3 regions of the Dorea sp. AM58-8 genome follow, and region 3 is predicted to be linked to each of the others. Evidence: predicted binding sites of a transcription regulator. Region 3 holds the regulator's gene; each other region holds the start of a gene.

Region 1 (7,118 bases), on a different contig from region 3:
ATTGTACAAAAATACAAACATTTATACAAACATTTGATTTAAGACTATCACATAATAAAATCGAAGTCAACGGAGAATGTCAAAACTTTGACAGGACAAAAAATGAAAATTTACAACATGTCGAAAAAGAGGTAAAAAAAGATTGCAGACACTGAAAAAAGCATCTGCAATCTTAATAAAAGTATGAGGGAAATATGTTTTATTAAATCTCGTATCCGGCGAAGTATCCTTCATGAAGAGCTTTACTTGCAAGACCTGTTCTTACAGCATCTCCGATAACTCTTACTTCCGGTACGAACTTCTTCAGTTCTTCAGAGAATGGATCATAATTTCTGGAGCCCATTCCGACTACGATATGGTCGAAACCTCTCAGCCATTCTTCTCTTCCGTCTGTTGTGTACTGGATCTTAACATCGTGATCAGTAACTTCCAGAACCTTAGCGTTAACATAGCTCTTAACACCTGATCTGTGAAGGCTGTCCATCAGTACATTACGGTTCGGCAGACATACATTTGTCATAAGCTGTGGCATCATTTCTACCAGAGTTACTTCTACATCACCGATGCTTCCTGTTTTTACAAAGGAAGCCGGACGAGCGTCTGTCATCAGCATTTCAGCTGTCTCGCAGGCAACTTCTCCACCACCGAGGATACATACAGTTCCCTTCGGTACGGTCACCTTACGGCTCAGGATATCATGAGTAGTAGTTACAGGGTAATCGGTCAGACCTTTGATGAATGGTGGAACAAACGGTCTTGCACCGGTAGCTACGATAACTGCATCAGGAGCAAATTCCTTAATATCATCTACAGTAGCTTCTTTGTTGAATTCAAATGTAACACCTGCTTTGTTAGCACGGTATGTAAGGTGTGATAACCATTTACACATTTCCTGCTTACCAGGAGTAACAACAGCCAGTGCAAGCTGTCCGCCGACCTGACAATTCTTCTCCCATACAGTTACGTGATGTCCACGCTCTGCTGCGATTACGGCTGCGTACATTCCGCCAGGGCCTGCTCCGACAACCAGTACGTTCTTCGGAGTATCAACCGGGTTAAATGGATAATCGTATTCGTGACCAACCAATGGGTTGATGTGACACTGACATACCGGATGCTGTGGATCCTTAGGAGTTACACAACGTCCGCCGCATGAAGCACATGGTGTGATGTCATCGAAACGGTTCTCACGGGCTTTGTTCGGAAGATCAGGATCTGCAAGTAACGGACGTCCGAGAGAAACACCGTCTACCAGTCCACGCTCTACGATATCTGCAGCATAGCGGATGTCGTTGATCTTACCAACAACGAATACAGGGATATTAACAACTTTCTTAATCTCAGAAGCTTCGTATACGTTACGTCCGATCTTCTTGCTGTGTGATGGGATGATATCCTGCATATCTTCGTACTGAACACCACCGGATACTTCTAACATATTAACGCCGGCTGCCTCGAACTTCGGAGCAAGGTATAACATTTCTTCCAGACTGTTACCACCTTCGATACGCTCTGAACCAGAGATACGAAGGATGATCGGGAAGTCTTCGCTTACGTTTTTACGACATTCTTCAATGATCTCAAGGATCAGACGAGCACGGTTATCGATTGTTCCGCCGTATTCATCCATACGTTTGTTACGCAGTGGAGAAAGGAATGCACCTGGAAGCATGTAAGCATGTGCTGCGTGTAATGCGATACCGCCGCATCCTGCTTCTTCTGCACGGCGTGCAGCTTTTCCATACTGTTTGATGATCTTCTGGATCTCTTTAATAGTAGCCGGTCTTGAAACATCACCATTTGCATTTGTATTTATAGATGGTCCGATCGGAGTAATACCTTTCATAGCGCAGATAGATTCCGGACCCGGGTGAATGATCTGTGGGATCAGTTCGCTTCCTGCATCTTTTACACGAGTTGCGAATCTCTTGAACTGAGGAACCAGAGAGTCCTTATCAAGAGCAGTAGTCTTTCCAATATACCAATATTTGTGGTCAACAGTTACAGCGTCGATTACTACGTATCCTGCGCCGCCTTCTGCACGACGGACGAAGATGTCTGCCAACTGTTTTGGTACAGTTCCGTTAGTTGCTTCATAATGCATGCTCATTGGAGCCATTGCAATACGGTTTTTTAAAGTTGTTCTTCCAAGCTGAAGAGGCTGGAAGATCTTTGCATCTTTCATATCTGTGATCATTTTGTTCCCTCCTGAACATATCGAAAATTTATCTGTTGAGCATAGTATAAACGAATCTCGAAGACGGTGTTTCACATTTTTTTGTTAAATAATCTACATTTTTCGAAAAAATCATGACAATTCACTTCTGCAAATGCAGACAAAAAATGCAAAAACACTACAAGCATAAAAAAGAAAAAATGATTAATTAGAAAAATGTGATAGGAAAAATTGATTTTTTGTACATTGCTTGTGCACTATATTTTGGAATTTGTTCCGACACATAGTATGTGCTCGTGTTAAAATTTAGACAAGCTTTTAAAGGGAAGGTAAAGCTAGAGATACTATTTACTACCGTATAACGAACAGCTTCCGATTATATATTCAGACAAGTGATTCCCGTACCGGTCTGGATTATATGGCGGAACGATGACTCCTATTAACCTATTTAATAATGAAAGAAAAGAGGACGATTTCAAAATGAGTTATGATGCATTGTTTTCTCCAATTAAATTGAGAGGTCTTGAACTGAAGAACAGAATTGTACTTCCTGGTATGAATACCAAGATGGTTAAGGACAAACATCACGTAGCAGATGATATGATTCAGTACCACGCAGCACGTGCAGCAGGTGGATGCGGACTGAACATTGTAGAGCTGGTATCTATTTGTAAAGAATGTCATGCGTATTTATATTTCGGACTGTATAGTGAAGCAGACAGAGATGAACTGAAGAAAGTAACTGAAGCAATCCATGAAAATGGTGGTAAGGCAGCTGTTCAGATCTGGCACGGAGGATTCGTACCGGCTGACTTCTTTGACAAGACAAACGTAGAAGAGACACCGGATACAGTTACAGTAGAGCGTATCCATGAGATCATTAAGCAGTTCGGAGAGTCTGCTAAACTGGCTGTAGAAGCTGGATTTGATGCACTGGAGTTCCATGGAGCACATACATATCTTCCACACGAATTTATGAATCCGTCTCTGAACAACCGTACAGATGAGTATGGTAACCAGAGCCTGGAGAATCGTTGCCGCTTCAATCTGGAAGTTATCCGCGAGATGCGTGCTAACATGCCAGAGGATATGCCACTGCTTATGCGTCTGGATGCAGTAGATGAGTTACTTCCTAAGAATACAACTGTAGAAGAGACTATCCAGTTCGTTAACTGGGCAGAAGAAGCAGGCGTAGATGCAATCGACCTTTCAAGAGGTAATGCACGAAGCCTTGCAACAGTATACGAAGTACCGCCATATAACCTTGAGCCAGGTTTCAATATGGAAAACATCGCTAAGATCAAGAAAGCAGTTAACATCCCGGTAATCGGTGTTGGACGTGTTAACATGCCAGCACTTGCTAACAAGCTGATCGAAGACGGCGAGATCGACATGATCTCTATCGGACGTGCACAGCTGGCTGATCCAGAGTGGTGTAATAAAGCAAGAGAAGGTCGTGAGGATGAGATCCGTCGTTGTATCGGATGTACAGAAGGATGCTACGACAAGGTTATCGATCCAAAGGCTACACATATCACATGTACACGTAATCCAATGCTCTGCCTGGAATACAAAGGTATGCCAAAGGCTGAAAAGGCTAAGAATGTTATGGTCATCGGTGGAGGTATCGGTGGTCTGGTAACAGCAGAGATCCTGAAGAAACGTGGACACAATCCGACAATCTACGAAGCATCTGAGAGAGCAGGTGGAAGATTCAGATTAGCTGGTAAAGCTCCTAAGAAACAGGAATTTGAAGCAGCTGTTGACTGGGAGATCAAAGAATGTGAAAGACTTGGCATCGAGATCAAGACAAATACAACTGTTACACCAGAGATGATCGCTGAGATCAAACCGGATCATGTAGTAGTAGCTATCGGTTCTGAGTTCGCTACACCGGATCTTCCGGGCGTAGATGGAGCTGACATTGTTACAGCAGAGGATGTTCTGGCTGGTAAGGCAGAAGCCAAAGGTGAGATCCTGATCCTTGGTGGTGGTCTGGTAGGATGCGAGACAGCAACATACCTGATCAACAAGGGTGAGAAGAATGTTCGTATCATGGACAGCAGACGTGTTGGTAAAGCAATGGGTATGCTTCGTAGCATGTTCCTTGATATCGAATATCCTGGAAAGACAATCCAGAAGAGCAACCGCAGCAAGGTTACAGCAATTGGTGATCACACAGTAGATTACAAGTTCACAGATAAATTCAAGAAGACAAGCAATAAGTCACGTAGCTTCGATACATTAGTACTTGCTACAGGAGCTAAGTCTCGTCCGACAGCAGACCTGACAGCTAAATGTGATGAGCTTGGAATCGCTTACAATGTAATCGGCGATGCTAAGAAAGTACGTATGGGTATTGACGCAACAGCTGATGCATATAAAGTAGGTATGGAGGTATAAAAATGACAGTAGAAGAACGCCTTGAGGCTTTGGAAAAAGAATTACAGCAGATTAAAGATGTACAGGCAATTAAAGAACTGAAGAGTAAATATTTCCAGGCTCTTGATACAAAGAACTGGGATGAACTTGAGACTACAATGGCACCGGATATCGAGACAGCATATTCTAATGGTAAGCTGGTATTCCACGGACCAAAGGAAATCACAGATTACTTCAAGAAATCTATGCCTAAGACAGAGATTACACTTCATCAGGGACATAACCCACAGGTATGGTTTGAGAGCGACACAGTTGCTTACGGAAAATGGTATCTGGAAGACAGACTGATCTTCGCTAAGGGTGATCCATATGAAGGACTTCAGGTAGAAGGATCTGCAATCTACACAGATAAATATGTTAAAATCGATGGTGAATGGCTGATCCAGGATACAGGATATATCCGTATCTATGAAGAGCAGTTCATGCGTGATGAGACACATCGTATCCGCAAGAACATGTTCGCACCAAAGAAAAAGAAAGTCGTTAAGAAAAAGAAGACAGCTGCTGTAAAGAAAGAGCAGTAAAGTAAAGCGAGAGATGCCGCTGTGCCAGTCTGGCATGGCGGCATTTATCATGCCAGGAGGAAAGTAAAGTGCTGCGCAAATATCTTAGAAAATTTCATTATAAATACCGTTTCGTACCGTGGTACCGCAAAGCGTACTATTATAAATGTAAAAAGGATAAAATGGATGAGATCATTGCTAAATATAAGGAGCCGGATGAACTTGCCGATCCGAAATATGTGAAAAAATTAAAGAGGGATATGATCCGCTGCCTGTTTAAATATGGTTCTTATTACAGTGAGTATTTTGCATTTGGATATGAGGGACAGGACGCAGAGTATCGTAATTCATCATTACAGAGGGCATCCGTCTGAGTTATTATCCGCGCATGAATCAGCGAAAGAATACCGATCTCCTGGAGAACAAGTACCGGACCTACAAGAAATTCAAAGATATGTATAAGCGGGAAGTTATCCGCATTTTGAAAAATGAAAAACCGACCGAAGAGAATCTGGCAAAACTTCGCGAATTTGCGGAGCGGCATGAGAACTATGTGGTGAAACCGGTGTATGCAGCTTTCGGCAACGGTGTCAGAGTAGAGAATCTTGGTATGTATGATTCTGTAGAAGAGGCACATCAGGAGTACAGTAAGAGCGGCGCAGTTATCGAAGAAGTGATCGTACAGGGTGAAGCGTTGTCGAAGATTCATGCAGGATCCGTGAATACTCTGCGTATTCCAACCGCCATCATTAAGAATGAAGAGGGCGAACCGGAGATAAAATTATTCCATCCATCGATCCGAATGGGCCGGGGAGATAGCTTTGTGGATAATTTTAGTGCGGGAGGAGTCAGTGCACTCATTGACGCAGAGACAGGAGTCATTTATACTGATGGAGCGGACAAAAAAGGACACACGTATGAGTGCCATCCGGACAGTGGTATCAGATTTAAGGGATTCCAGATTCCGAAGTGGGATGAGGCAGTCTCTATGGTCAAAGAAGCAGCTATGATGATCCCGGACAATCATTATTGCGGATGGGATCTGGCTTACAGCAGAGACCACGGCTGGTGCATGGTGGAAGCTAACTGTACGGCACAAATGGGTGCAATGCAGATGGTGACAAAGACCGGAAGAAAGTACGAACTGGAAGAGCTGATAAAGCAAATGTAACGATGAATTAGAAAGAGGATACATATGGGACAGACAAATAGTTTTACAAGACTTATCAATTCGAGAAAGCATATCAGATTATATGCCAGAGAATATGCCGAAGAGCATGGACTGAATGCATCTGAAGTAGAGAAGGATATTATACAGGCTAAGAAATACAATCACATTTCTTTTGGCGAATATGCATGGACCGGATTCTATGATCTGACACAGGAACAGAAGAAGACGGTATCTACACTCTGGTCCCGTATGGAATTTCGTAAGAAATTTACAGACCGACGTTATATCGGTATGTTGATGAATAAATATATATTTTCCAAAGTATTTGATGAATTTTATGGAAGAAAATGTGTGCAGGCTTCCGATGTGACGGAGGATGTACTGAAAGAGCTGGCGGAAGGAACCGGCAAGGTTGTATATAAGCCAAACTGCAAGGGGATGGGCAAGGGTGTCCGTGTCCTGCCGGTAACCTGTGCAGAAGATATAAAAGATGCACTTGATCACATTCGGAATGGCGGCAACGGAATCATAGAAGAATACATCTGCCAGGATAATGTGCTGAGTGAACTGAATCCAAGTGCAGTGAGTGTGGTGCGATTTTATTCGGTAACGTCTCCATACGGAACCCATCTGTTTGCGCCGGTGCTGACTTCGGCACTGCACAAAGATATCGCCAATGGCTGCCAGGATGCGCTGACTGCGGTAGTGGATATCCGTACGGGAAAAGTGCTCACAGATGCTGTGGATCAGAACAAGATGGAAGAATATACGGTGCACCCGATGACAGGCGTGGCTTTCAAGGGGCTGCAGCTAAATCATTGGGATA
Region 2 (7,118 bases), on a different contig from region 3:
CTCATACTCTGTAATTCCAAATTTATGCAAAGCATGACGGATTGAATTCATAATTCCTTCTCCTGAATCCGTCAGCGTACCATCCAGATCGAATAAATAATATTGATAGTTTCCCATTACAGCCTCCCTCATTGATGTCAGACATCAAAGATATTCTGCTTTTATTGTATAGAAGAAAGGGCAGAAATGCAATGCATTTCCACCCTTCTAAAATATTATGGACTATCCTTAATTAACTGTGCGTTTTACATAGGTTGTATGCAATGTCTCATGTGCTTTCTTGCTTCCCGGTTCTCCCAGATACTCTTCATACAGTTTCTTGATTGCCGGATTCTCATGCGATTTACGGATTACCTTCGCCTGATCATTGCGATACAGTACGCTTGCACGAATACCACGTACATCAGTGAAATTACGCACATCACCGGATACCTGCGGCTGACCGCCTCCGTTGACACATCCGCCCGGACATCCCATGATCTCGATAAAGTGATACTGTTTCTCACCAGATTTCACCTGCTCCAGAAGTTCTCTTGCATTGCCAAGTCCCGAAGCAACTGCCACACGAATATCCATGCCTGCCACCTGATATTCAGCCTCTTTGATGCCCTTTGTGCCACGCACATCTGTAAATTCCAGATTAGCAAGTTCTTCTCCCGTCAATGTCTCCACCGCAGTACGAAGAGCTGCTTCCATAACACCGCCGGTCGCTCCAAAGATTACTGCCGCTCCCGTAGACTCACCCATCGGATCATCAAAGCCTTCATCCGGAAGTGCAGTAAATTCAATACCACAACGACGGATCAGTCGTGCCAGTTCCCTGGTAGTGATGGCAATATCCACATCCGGTACTCCGGCTGCATTCTGATGATCTCTTCCGATCTCGAACTTCTTGGCCGTACATGGCATCACGCTAACCGATACGATATTCTTCGGATCGATACCCTGCTTCTCGGCAAAGTAAGTCTTCACCATCGCACCAAACATCTGCTGCGGCGATTTGCAGCTGGACAGATTCTCTGTCATATCCGGGAAATAGTGCTCGCAGTATTTGATCCATCCAGGCGAGCAGGATGTGATCAGCGGAAGCTTTCCACCATTCTGTACACGATCCAGAAGCTCATGTGCCTCTTCCATAATCGTCAGGTCTGCTGCCCAGTCCGTATCAAATACACGGTCAAATCCGATTCTTCTGAGTGCTGCTACCATCTTGCCTTCCACATCCGTTCCCATCGGATAACCGAACTCTTCGCCAAGCGCAGCTCTGACAGATGGTGCAGTCTGAACGACCACGTATTTCTCCGGATCAGCGATTGCTTCTATAATCTTATCTGTATAATCTTTTTCATATAATGCACCGGTCGGACAGACTGCGATACACTGTCCACAGGATACACAACTGGTCTCTCCAAGTCCCATGTCAAATGCAGAACCGATAAAGGTCGCAAATCCACGGTTATTGGTTCCGATCACGCCGACTCCCTGAACTTTCTCACAGACAGCCACGCATCTGCGGCACAGGATACATTTGTTATTGTCACGGATCATATGAGCTGCCGAATCATCCAACTCATAGTGATTACTCTCACCTGCAAAATAATTCTCATCATCCACGCCATATTCCCTGCAGAGCTGCTGTAATTCACAGTTACCGCTGCGCACACAGGACAGACATTTCTTATCGTGATTCGACAGCAGAAGCTGTAATGTCTTCTTTCTGGATGAAATCAGCTTCGGTGTATTCGTATACACTTCCATCCCTTCACTGACCGGATGTACACAGGCAGCTACCAGATTACGGGCCCCTTTTACTTCTACTACACACATACGACATGCGCCGATCTCATTGATCTCCTTCAAATAGCAGAGAGTAGGAATTCTGATTCCGGCTGCATGTGCTGCCTCAAGGATCGTAGAGCCGGCCGGTGCAGATACTTTCAGTCCATTGATTGTAAGATTAACCGTTTCCATATTCTCTATCCTCCCTTATTCCTTATAAATCGCACCGAAGCGACATTTTTCCATACATGCACCACATTTCAAACATTTCTCCGGATTGATCGCATGTGGTTCTTTTACTTTACCGCTGATCGCACCATTCGGACAGATACGTGCACAAAGCGTACAACCCTTACATTTGTCCGCATTGATCTTGTACTGCAGCAGATCCTTACAGACGCCTGCCGGACATTTCTTATCCACAATATGGGCAATGTATTCATCTTTAAAGTAACGCAGGGTGGAGAGTACCGGATTCGGTGCTGTCTGACCAAGCGCACACAGTGAATTCGACTTCAGATGCGCTGCCAGTTCTTCCAGACGGTCCAGATCTTCCATCGTTCCCTGCCCCTTGGTGATCTTCTCTAAGATCTCCAGCATACGTCTGGTACCAATACGGCACGGTGCACATTTGCCACAGGATTCATCCACAGTAAATTCCAGGAAGAATTTGGCAATATCTACCATACAGGTATCTTCATCCATAACGATCAGACCACCGGAACCCATCATGGAACCGATCGCGATCAGGTTATCATAATCGATCGGTACATCAAAATTCTCTGCCGGAATACATCCGCCGGACGGACCTCCGGTCTGCGCAGCCTTGAACTTCTTTCCCTTTGGAATGCCTCCGCCGATCTCTTCTACAATCTCCCGCAGAGTCGTTCCCATCGGGATCTCTACCAGACCGGTATTGTTAACCTTGCCTCCCAGAGCAAATACCTTGGTTCCTTTGGACTTCTCTGTTCCCATCGATGCAAACCATTCCGGTCCATTCAGGATAATCTGTGGGATATTCGCCAGCGTCTCTACGTTATTCAGAATTGTCGGCTTCTGGAACAGTCCCTTTAATGCTGGGAATGGCGGACGCGGTCTCGGTTCTCCTCGGTTACCCTCGATCGAAGTCATCAGTGCGGTCTCTTCTCCGCAGACAAATGCTCCTGCTCCCAGACGAAGCTCAATATCAAAATCAAATCCTGATCCAAATATATCTTCGCCAAGCAGTCCGTATTCTCTTGCCTGCTTAATCGCAATATTCAGACGTTCTACTGCGATTGGATACTCTGCACGCACGTAGATATATCCCTGTGACGCCCCAATGGCATAGCCTGCGATCGCCATGGCTTCCAGTACAACGTGCGGATCACCTTCCAGTACGGATCTGTCCATAAATGCACCCGGGTCACCCTCATCGGCGTTACAACAGACGTATTTCTGATCTGCTTCATTCGCTGCCGCGAATTTCCATTTCATACCGGTTGGGAAACCTGCACCGCCTCTTCCTCTGAGTCCGCTGTCAAGCATCACCTGAATAACTTCTGCAGGTGTCATCTCGGTCAGCACCTTACCTAACGCCTCATATCCTCTTGTACCTATGTATTCGTCAATATTCTCCGGACTGATCACGCCACAGTTACGCAGTGCCACACGGTGCTGCTTCTTATAGAAATTCGTCTCCTGCAGCGGAAGTACATCTTCTCCTTTCACCGTCTCATCATAGAGCAGTCTCTTCACTATATTGCCCTTTGCCAGATGCTCTTCTACAATCTCAGGAATGTCTTCTTCCTTGACCATAGAATAAAACGCGCCCTCCGGATACACGATCATGATCGGTCCCAGCGCACACAGGCCAAAACAGCCTGTCTTGATCACACATACTTCCTCTTCCAGTCCGTTCTTCCGGATCTCTTCATCCAGACGTTCTCTGATCTTCTGGCTGCCGGATGATGTACATCCTGTTCCTCCGCATACCAGCACATGAGTGCGGTACTTGCCGTGCTCAGAAGCTGCAGCCTCTTCCAGAGATTCGTGTTCTGAGCGGTATGCCACTGTTCCCTGCATACGCTCTCTAATTACCCGTAATTCTTCCAGAGATTTCATTCTGTCCCTCCACTTCTAATCAAGTTAACCACTACTCGTATTTCGCAAGGATATCATCTATATCCTCCACCTTCAAGCGTCCGTATACTTCTTCATTGATCGTCATGACCGGTGCCAGTCCACAGGCCCCGATACAACGGCACGCATCCAGCGAAAATCTTCCGTCCGGCGTACACTCTCCGCCCACGATACCAAGCTTTTCCATCAGCTTGTTGTAAATATCGCCGGATCCTTTTACATAGCATGCCGTGCCAAGACAGACAGATATCTGATATCGTCCCTTCGGACTCAGATTAAACTGTGCATAAAATGTTGCCACTCCATAAATCTTCTCTAACGGGATTCCCGTCTGGTCTGAGATAATCTTCTGGACCTCGATCGGCAGATATCCATAGATGTCCTGCGCTCTCTGCATGATCGGCATCAAAGCGCCTTTTTCATCTTTCAATTCTTCGATCACCTTAAGCAGTTCTTCTTCCTGCTCCTTCGTTCCTCGAAAAGGAACTGCAGATTTTTTTGAAAGCATAGCTTTACCTCCCATTTGAATTCATCGATTTTCACACAAGTTATTTATTATATTAGCACACAAATTGTCTAATATCTATAATTTTTCTCATTAATTTTCTATTTTTTCGTCGCTATTTATAGTTTGTTTGAATTATTATCAATTAACTTGTGCATTTTTTGTCAAATCACAAATTATAAAAAAGAGAACTTTTGCAAGTATATTCTCCCTGCAAAAGCTCTCTTATTACTGCTCTATCTCAACAATCAGATAAAATCCCCGGTCAGTCTCCTCAATCTTCCTGATCACGCCTTTCCTGTCCCGGATCCGCTCCGCTGTGCGGTATATTCCCGACATGGCAATGGATGGTTCTACCAGATAAGTATATCTCCCGGTGCTCGGACTTCGTTCGCTGATCACAACTTCCTGTCCTTCTTCTACCAACCCCGGGCGCTCCATCTTAAAACGTTCCTCTCTCATAACAGCCTCCCATATGTATTATTTCTGCTTAAAATCATAACATTTCTTCACAAAGTTTTCAATCAGTCAGCTATCTTGTATGCATTTTCGTTAATATTTTAATTACTCTTCTATATATAGTATTTTTCATTATTCTATGTTACACTGACAGCAAATTACATCAAATCAGAAAAAGCCAGTTACATTGCTCGGTCAGAATAACCGCACCCAGGATATCTGTGGGTGCTCTATGCATTTAATATGACTTATAGGAGGTAATTGTAAAATGGCAATTTCAATTGGCATCAACGGATTTGGACGCATCGGACGCGTCGCTCTCCGTATTGCCATCAGTCAACCAGATACTTTTAAACTTTGTGGGATCAACGTGCGTAATGCTGATCTGGACTACATGAAATATATGGTCCGCTATGATTCAACCTTCGGACGTTTCCAGGGGGAGCTTGACACATATGAGCAGGGTCTGATCATCAATGGTCAGAAGATTCCTGTGTTCTCTGAATCGGACGCTTCTCTGATCCCATGGGATAGCTGTGGTGCTGAATATATCATTGATGCAACCGGCGCCTACTGCACAACGCAGAAAGCTATGGATCATCTGCAAGGCGGGGCTAAAAAGGTTATTATATCTGCTCCTGCAAAAGATGAAGAGACACCTACTTTTATCATGGGTGTAAACCATACCGAATACAACAGTGATATGCCCGTAGTTTCCAATGCATCCTGCACGACGAACTGTCTGGCACTGATCTGCAAGATTCTAGAAGACAATTACGGTATTGAATACGGACTCATGTCCACGATCCACGCAACTACTGCTAAGCAGAAGGTTGTTGACAGCCGTTCTCAGAAGGACTGGAGAACCGGCCGTTCTGCATTTGGCAATCTAATCCCATCTACCACCGGAGCAGCTAAAGCAATCTCCCTCGTAATTCCTTCATTGAAGGACAAAATGAGTGGCATCTCTTATCGCGTACCTACTTCAGATGTATCTGTTGTTGACTTAAACGTAGCTTTGAAGAAATCGGCATCTTACGAAGAAATCTGCAAAAAAGTTCAGGAAGCCTCTATGACATATTTGTCCGGTATTCTGGATTATGTGGAGGATGAAGTAGTATCTTCTGATTTCATCGGAGATTCTCATGCTTCCATCTTCGACGCACGACAGGGCATTCAGGTGAATTCCCACTTTTTCAAGGTGATCTGTTTCTATGACAATGAATGGGGCTATACCAGTCAGGTAATGCGCCTTATCCAGTACATGGATCAGGTCGACCATAATCGCTAAATAGTTCTGAATAGGACCGAGCTCGTTTCTGATTGATATGTAATATACTTTCTGTAAGGGACATATGCATTCGTTATTACGATTATGAACCGAAAGACAAAAGGCCTGCCGCATTTGTAAAAAGATGCGGCAGGTCAGTTTTTTCACTTACTCATTCTTATAATTTTTTCATAAACATCAATCCTCCCGTCCTATGATTATCGTTTATTTACAATAGCCTTTTTACGTCTAGCACAGTATGAGGCTCATCATACAAATGTGTAAAGACTATTTCGTCCGATATTTCTATATTATCTAACTCCTCTTTTTTTACTTTACTGCAATCTAAACTAATCTTTTTGTCTTTATAAGGATTCTTTTTGGATTCAAGATAAGTATCACTCTCCTTTATACGAACAACAATCTCTCGATTGTCCAGATTTATCTCCTCAACAATCGCCTCCTCTTCATACTGATGTATGCCTCCATGATTTGACACACCTGCATTTTCTTCTAACTTATCATTACAATATCGATAGATACCCCAAATAACTACTACACTTAATATCACAAATAGCCATTTCTTCATTACTTGATTCCCCTTACTGAAAAGCATACCCTTCATATGAATTATATTTTCCAAAATCATTATTCAGATTTCTAGCATACGAATGCCAGCCATCTGCAACACGCAATATATGTAAGTAAGAACTTGAATCATTACTTTTATATAATGCATACCCTTCAACAGCCATTGCATGTCCAGAATCACCATCAGTTGTTGTAATATGAACAGATGCAATTCCAATTCCTCCTGAATCTATACAATTTCTAAAGAAACCAAAATTAGCTGTATCTGTGAATACTGACGAAACATTTATTCCCTTCTCTCTGCAAAAACTTGTAAATGCATCCACCATTACTATTATTAGTACTAATTGCTTTATTATTAGTTTGCTGTAAAGCCAACTCATATGATGATGA
Region 3 (7,118 bases):
TCCTACCGGTACAGTTACAATCTTGGTCGGACGTTCGGTCACAAACGTACCGCCATAACTTACCGGAACTCCTGCCTCTACCCATTTCACATGGGAAACATGACTGATCAGTTCCATAGCTGGTTTCAGATGTACATGCTGCTGATCTACTTCGTCTGAGGGATACAGGCCATAAGTAGAAATACCTGATCTTACAATATCCATATAGGTCTCTGGCAAATCAAGAATCGCCGCACTGTTTGCACAGTGATAATGCTTAAATGTGACATTTCTGTCCTCCAGTGCTTTACGCATCCACAGATAGCGCTCCAACTGTTTATGGGCATAAGCTTTGTCTACTTCATCTGCTTTGGAGAAATGTGTATACATTCCTTCCATCTCAATGCCTGGAAGCTTTGCAATCTCTGCGATTGTATCTGCATTCTCCTCATCGATCTGGAATCCAAGTCTCGACATTCCAGTGTCTAATTTGATATGGACGTACGCTGTCTTTCCAAGCTTTACTGCTGTCTCAGAAATCTGCTCTGCGATTTCTTTCGTATAACAGGTGAAACGGATCTCATGTTCAATTGCTTCTGCCTGCTGTGATGGAAAAACAGGACCCAATACAAGTATCGGTTTCCTAATACCGTTTGCACGCAGAATCACACCCTCATCCGGTGTGGCTGTAGCAAATCCCCACAAGTAGTTTTTTTTCTCCAGATCACATGCGATTGGTACCGCCCCGTGACCGTAGCCATCCATCTTGACAACAGCCATGATCTTAGTCGCATCACCAACCGTTTCATGCATCTGATCCATATTATATTCTATGGCGTCCAGATCAATTCTGGCACACACTCTTGTATATTCTTTCATCATTTTTCCGCCTTCCAGTTTTCTGTCATTTGGATCGCTGATCCAAGTGCATCAGCAAGATCCCTCGCCAATACACTATAGCACCCCATTTCATTTCTTGCAATATCTCCCGCAAGTCCATGGAGATAAACTCCAAGAACAGCGGCATCATAATTATCGCATCCCTGCACCATAAGTCCGCCAATAATTCCGGCCAGCACATCTCCGGAACCTGCTTTTGCCATTGCAGCATTTCCGGTAAGATTCACATACATTCTTCTGCCCTTTGCTCCCACAAAAGTACGTGCATCTTTTTGTACCAGAGTAACATCTAAAGTTCTTGCCGTCTGTTCCAGGACCTCTCTTCGATGCATTTGTATCTCGTTGACAGGCCGTCCTGTTAATCTGGATAATTCCTTCAAATGTGGAGTCAGTACATAATTGCCTTCTGCCAGCAGGTCCTTCCATTCCGGATGCGTCGCCAATATATTAATTCCGTCCGCATCAATCAGACATGGCACATTTATTTCTTTCAAAACGGTATTTACAATCAGATCTGCTACATCAGATCTTCCAAGACCTGATCCTATACAGACTGCATCAGCCCACTCCAGTACCGACAGAAGACTTGCTTCGTCATATTCCGTATATGTTGTGATAATAGCTTCCGGAATCAGCTGCTGTAAAATACTTCGGTTATCTTCAGTGGTATAAATGCGTACGAGTCCTGCTCCCATGCGATAAGCAGCACAGGCGCTTAAGAATGCAGCTCCTGCCATTCCACTGCTTCCGGCAATTAATAATAATTTTCCAAATGTACCTTTATGCGCATATGGCGGACGTTCAGGCAGAAGTTTGGCAATATCACTCATTTCTAATGCATATGCAGTATCCAGCTGTTCCTTTACTGTAAAACTGTCAATTCCGATATCTGTCACGCAGACTTTTCCGGTATACAATGCACCGGGAAACAGAAACAGACCCAGCTTTCGATCCTGGAATGTTACGGTTGCATCTGCCTGAAACGCTTCACCGAATACACGTCCATCCGTAGCTGAGATACCGGACGGAATATCAACCGCGAGTTTCCGTCCCGATGACATATTCATATGTTGAAGTATTTCCAGATAGTGTCCTGTAATCTCACGATTCAATCCTACACCAAACAATGCATCAATTACAATGCTGTAATCATTATCCTGCCATTCTGTGAGAAGAATTCCTCCACGCTGTTCGAACTGATCCATCTGATATATACACTCTTCTGTTCGGCTTGTCATCCGTCCGGCAAATACTGCTGTCACCTGGCAGCCTTTCTCTTTCAGAATGCTTCCAATAGCAAAGCCATCGCCTCCGTTATTTCCTGATCCACACACAATGCATACATGTGTCAGCGGCCACTTTTGTTCTTCTATATAATCAGTACAGGCTGCAGCAGCCCGTTCCATCAGTGTTCTGGATGAAACTCCCAGATCCTGTATAGTATGACTGTCCGCACTTTTCATCTGTTCCGCATTTAATAAATACTGCATATACTTCCTTTCTGCCTTAGGCGCAGATCACTGCAAAAAAAACGACGTGTAAAGAAGTCTGCTTTCACAGCCCGCATTACACGCCATTATTCTGTCTGTTATTTGTCTGCATGATCCTCATTATATCGACTGATATTATAAGATAATCTCATTAAGCTTTCTGATAAATGTACACTTTCTACAATTACATTATCCGGTACATTCAGATCTACATGCGCAAAATTCCAGATGGCCTGAATACCGGCATCTACCAGATCCTTCGCCACATCAATTGCGCATTCCTTCGGAATTGTAAGAACTGCAATCTCGATATTATTCTCTTTAATGAAATCTTTCATCTCACTCATCATACGAACCGGCACATCACGAATTGACATACCTCTCAGTGTAGGATTCACATCAAAGATACCTTTCAGGATAAATCCCTGATTTTCAAAATGTGAATAATTTGCCAAAGCCTGTCCCAAATTACCTGCGCCAACGATTATAAAATTATGCTTGTTCTCCAATCCAAGGATTTTACCAATTTCAGTATGAAGATATTTTACATTATAACCATATCCCTGCTGACCAAATCCGCCAAAGTTGTTCAAATCCTGTCGAATCTGTGATGCAGTAAGTTTCATTCTTTTACTTAAATCATTAGATGATATACGTTCGACACCATCTTCTAATAATTCACCCAGATATCGGTAATATCTTGGAAGTCTGCGAATTACCGCCTGAGAAATCTTTCTTGTCTCCACTGTTGTTCACCTACCCATAATATTATGGAATAATTATATCTGATTGTTAACACAAAGTCAAACTTTTGTACAAACTTTCATTAACTTTAGTTGTATTTTCTGTTCTTTTCGGTATAATGATACACAGAGAATTATGGAGGTGTATCATGATTTTAGCATGTCATGATGTTTCCAAAGCATTTGGGGAACACGTTATTATACAAAATGGCTCTTTTCATATAGAAGACCATGAAAAAGCAGCCCTTGTCGGTATCAATGGTGCCGGCAAGTCTACTCTTCTGAAAATGATCGTCGGCGATCTTACAGCTGATGGCGGTACGATCACCCTTACAAAAGGTAAGACACTTGGTTATCTGTCCCAGCATCAGGAGCTGGTATCCGGCAATACAATCTACGAAGAAGTACGTTCAGCCAAGGCCGATGTCATTGCCATGGAAGCAAGAATCCGCGAGATTGAAAAAGAATTAAAAGATCTGACCGGCGATGAACTGGAAAGCCGGTTGAATACTTATCATAATCTGACCAGTGCCTTTGAACTGGCAGACGGATACTCCTATGAAAGCGAGATTGTCGGTGTATTAAAAGGTCTCGGTTTTGCTGAGGATGAGTTTGACAAGCCCGTAGATACGCTGTCCGGCGGTCAGAAGACTCGCGTATCTCTCAGTAAGCTTCTGCTTACCAGGCCAGATATTCTTCTGCTGGACGAGCCTACCAACCACCTGGATCTGAATTCCATTGCATGGTTGGAGACCTACTTATTGAATTATTTTGGAGCGGTATTGATTGTATCCCATGACCGATATTTTCTGAATAAAGTTGTTACAAAGGTCATTGAAGTAGAAATGGGTAAACTTTCCGTATTTCAAGGCAATTACTCTGCTTACGCCGAGAAAAAAGAAATGCTCCGTGAAGCAAGATTAAAAGAATACTTAAATCAACAGCGTGAGATCAAACATCAGGAAGCTGTTATTGAAAAACTCCGCTCTTTCAACCGTGAGAAGTCTATTAAGCGTGCAGAAAGCCGTGAGAAGATGCTGGATCGTATTCAGCCTGTAGAAAAGCCTCTGGAGCTTCATACGGATATTCATTTAAAGCTGGAGCCTTCTGTCGTCAGTGGTAATGACGTGCTGTCGGTAGAACATCTGTCCAAAGCATTCCCGCCACATACTTTATTTCAAGATATCAGTTTTGAGATCCACCGCGGCGAGCACGTAGCGATCATCGGTGACAATGGAACCGGAAAGACTACACTGCTGAAGATACTGAATCAGGTTATTCCGGCAGACAGTGGTACTTTTACCCTCGGTTCCAAGGTAAAAATCGGTTATTATGACCAGGAACATCACGTCCTGCATATGGACAAAACAATCTTTGATGAGATTTCTGACGATTATCCGACGCTAACCAATACACAGATCCGAAAGACACTGGCGGCTTTTCTCTTTACCGGCGATGAAGTGTTTCAGCAGATCAGTTCTTTAAGCGGTGGTGAACGTGGGCGTGTCTCACTTGCCAAGCTCATGTTGTCTGAAGCAAATTTCCTTATCCTGGACGAACCTACCAACCACTTGGATATTACTTCTAAGGAAATTCTTGAAAAAGCTCTGAACGATTATACCGGTACGGTACTCTATGTATCTCATGACCGATATTTTATCAACCGTACAGCTACAAGAATTCTGGAACTGACCGAACAGACATTTGTCAATTATATTGGTAACTATGATTACTATCTTGAAAAGAAGGATGAACTGACCCAGGCTTATACCGGCGTCTCTTCCGCTCCATCTGATGTATGTGCACCGGAACCAGAATCTCAGGCTAAGCTCAGCTGGCAGGAACAGAAAGAAGCACAGGCTAAGGAACGCAAACGTCAGAATGAATTAAAAAAGACAGAAGAACGCATTACTGAACTGGAAGAACGTGACGGCGAGATTGACGAACTAATGGTTCAGGAAGAGATCTATACCAATTCTGTAAAATGCCAGGAATTGGCACTGGAAAAATCTAAAATCGCAGAAGAATTAGAAGAACTTTACGCCAGATGGGAAGAACTGGCGTAACAAACAGATATATGAAAACGCCCGCTAATAAACGGGCGTTTTTATCATGGTAACGAACAAAATATCTGTAAAATCAGCTGAGTTCCGGTACTTTCCTGCTACATGCAATTGCTCTGGCACCATGTCCAATGTGGCAGGCTACACTTAATGACAACGGATCCATATGCACTTCATATTCCGGAAATCTATTTTCCACTTCTGCTTTCCATTCTTCAGCTTCTTCTGCCGAACAGGTATACGCAACCTGCAGATACATCTCCTGTCCTGCAAACCGCTCTGTCAGATCCTTTTCCATTGCATCCAACATCGTCTTCTTCGCGCTCTTCCATCCTCTTGACTTAGAAAAAGAATCCAGCTTTTCTCCCTGAATCGTAAGAACCGGTTTCAGATTCAGGACTGAACCGATAGCTGCTGCTGCGGGTGTTACGCGACCACCTTTTTTAAGATATTTCAATGTATCTACCGTAATATAGATGCTGGCCTCCAGCTTCTCACGCATTAGAATATCATGGATCTCCTTCGCGTTCATTCCTTTTTCTGCCAAAGCAATGGCATCCAGAACCGATTGTCTCATGGTAACCGAAATACGTTGATTATCTACCACATATACTTTACCATCCATGTCCTGCGCAAGCATCTGCGCAGTGGCACAGGAACTCGACAATCCACTTGACATCGGAATATGCACTACCTCATCATATTCTTCCAGTGCTTTCTCCCATATATCCAGCACATCTCCCGGCGAAGGCTGCGAAGTAGAAATGTCTGCATCCTGAGTCAGACGTTCATAGAATTTTTCCTGAGTCAGAGATATATCTTCGTAGAACAGTTCTCCGTCAATATAAAAAGGCATCGGAAGAACAAAGATTCCAAGTCTTTTTGCTTCCTCCTGTGTAATTCCACTGTTGCTATCTGTAACAATTGCTACTCCGCTCATGTTTAAACTTCCTCTCTAATTCTTAAAACTATGTATCGGTGCAGGGATTCGTCCCTGTCTGTTTATAAATGTGCTGCAGTCAAACTCATTCACCGGCATGATCGGAGCATAACCCAGTAAACCGCCAAATTCTGCTGTCTCTCCTACATCCTTACCAATAACCGGAATCAGACGGACTGCTGTCGTCTTATTATTCACCATACCAAGTGCCATCTCATCTGCAATGATACCAGAAATAGTTGCCGCACTGGTTTTTCCAGGAATTGCAATCATATCAAGACCTACGGAACATACACAGGTCATGGCCTCCAGCTTTTCAAGATTCAACGCACCAAGCGTCACTGCATCAATCATACCCTGATCTTCACTGACCGGAATAAATGCGCCGCTTAAGCCGCCCACATAAGAGGAAGCCATAACGCCACCTTTCTTCACCTGATCATTCAACATAGCAAGTGCTGCTGTAGTACCCGGTGCACCTACACGTTCCAGACCGATCTCTTCCAGGATCTCAGCCACACTGTCACCCACTGCCGGAGTCGGTGCAAGAGACAGATCGATAATTCCAAACGGAATACCCATACGTTTGGATGCCTCCCCCGCTACCAGTTGTCCTACGCGGGTAATCTTAAATGCTGTCTTCTTAATCATCTCACACAGTTCCTCAAAGCCCTTGCCTCGCACCTGTTCAATTGCTTTCTTTACAACGCCAGGTCCACTGACACCTACATTGATCACAGCATCTCCTTCTGTAACGCCAAGGAACGCACCCGCCATAAACGGATTGTCATCCGGTGCATTACAAAATACCACCAGCTTCGCACATCCCAGAGAATCATTATCTTTGGTTGCTTCTGCTGTCTCTTTTACGATCTCGCCGCACAGGCGAACAGCATCCATATTAATTCCGGTACGAGTAGATCCCACATTGATAGAACTGCACACACGTTCCGTACAGGCCAGTGCTTTCGGCACAGACCGAATCAGATTCTCTTCGCTTGTA

The links. The regulator Rex, encoded in region 3, represses fermentation and respiration genes when NADH is low (regulators of the CRP and FNR family bind a similar motif). The targets are predictions, from matches to a motif close to ATTGTTAANTANTTAACAAT.
Region 1: DXA18_RS05555 (oxidoreductase) is a predicted target of Rex. The motif match lies at 2,278-2,297, and genes of this name have one in related genera.
Region 2: DXA18_RS11680 (NADH-quinone oxidoreductase subunit NuoE family protein) is a predicted target of Rex. The motif match lies at 4,555-4,574, and genes of this name have one in related genera.

The regions. Positions count from the first base shown of each region.
Region 1 is NZ_QSDM01000005.1:19,552-26,669, reverse strand. It holds gene DXA18_RS05555 (oxidoreductase) at 203-2,197, opposite strand; gene DXA18_RS05550 (oxidoreductase) at 2,657-4,579, shown strand; gene DXA18_RS05545 (nuclear transport factor 2 family protein) at 4,582-5,142, shown strand; gene DXA18_RS05540 (hypothetical protein) at 5,211-5,495, shown strand; gene DXA18_RS05535 (sugar-transfer associated ATP-grasp domain-containing protein) at 5,510-6,292, shown strand; gene DXA18_RS05530 (sugar-transfer associated ATP-grasp domain-containing protein) at 6,317-7,118, shown strand, end outside.
Region 2 is NZ_QSDM01000016.1:51,994-59,111, reverse strand. It holds gene DXA18_RS11695 (HAD family hydrolase) at 1-117, opposite strand, end outside; gene DXA18_RS11690 (NADH-dependent [FeFe] hydrogenase, group A6) at 229-1,971, opposite strand; gene nuoF (NADH-quinone oxidoreductase subunit NuoF) at 1,987-3,882, opposite strand; gene DXA18_RS11680 (NADH-quinone oxidoreductase subunit NuoE family protein) at 3,914-4,408, opposite strand; gene DXA18_RS11675 (hypothetical protein) at 4,634-4,867, opposite strand; gene gap (type I glyceraldehyde-3-phosphate dehydrogenase) at 5,133-6,155, shown strand; gene DXA18_RS11665 (hypothetical protein) at 6,364-6,723, opposite strand; gene DXA18_RS11660 (hypothetical protein) at 6,981-7,118, opposite strand, start outside.
Region 3 is NZ_QSDM01000014.1:73,283-80,400, forward strand. It holds gene alr (alanine racemase) at 1-858, opposite strand, end outside; gene DXA18_RS11030 (NAD(P)H-hydrate dehydratase) at 858-2,369, opposite strand; gene DXA18_RS11035 (redox-sensing transcriptional repressor Rex) at 2,468-3,115, opposite strand; gene abc-f (ribosomal protection-like ABC-F family protein) at 3,262-5,178, shown strand; gene DXA18_RS11045 (DegV family protein) at 5,252-6,115, opposite strand; gene DXA18_RS11050 (PFL family protein) at 6,131-7,118, opposite strand, start outside.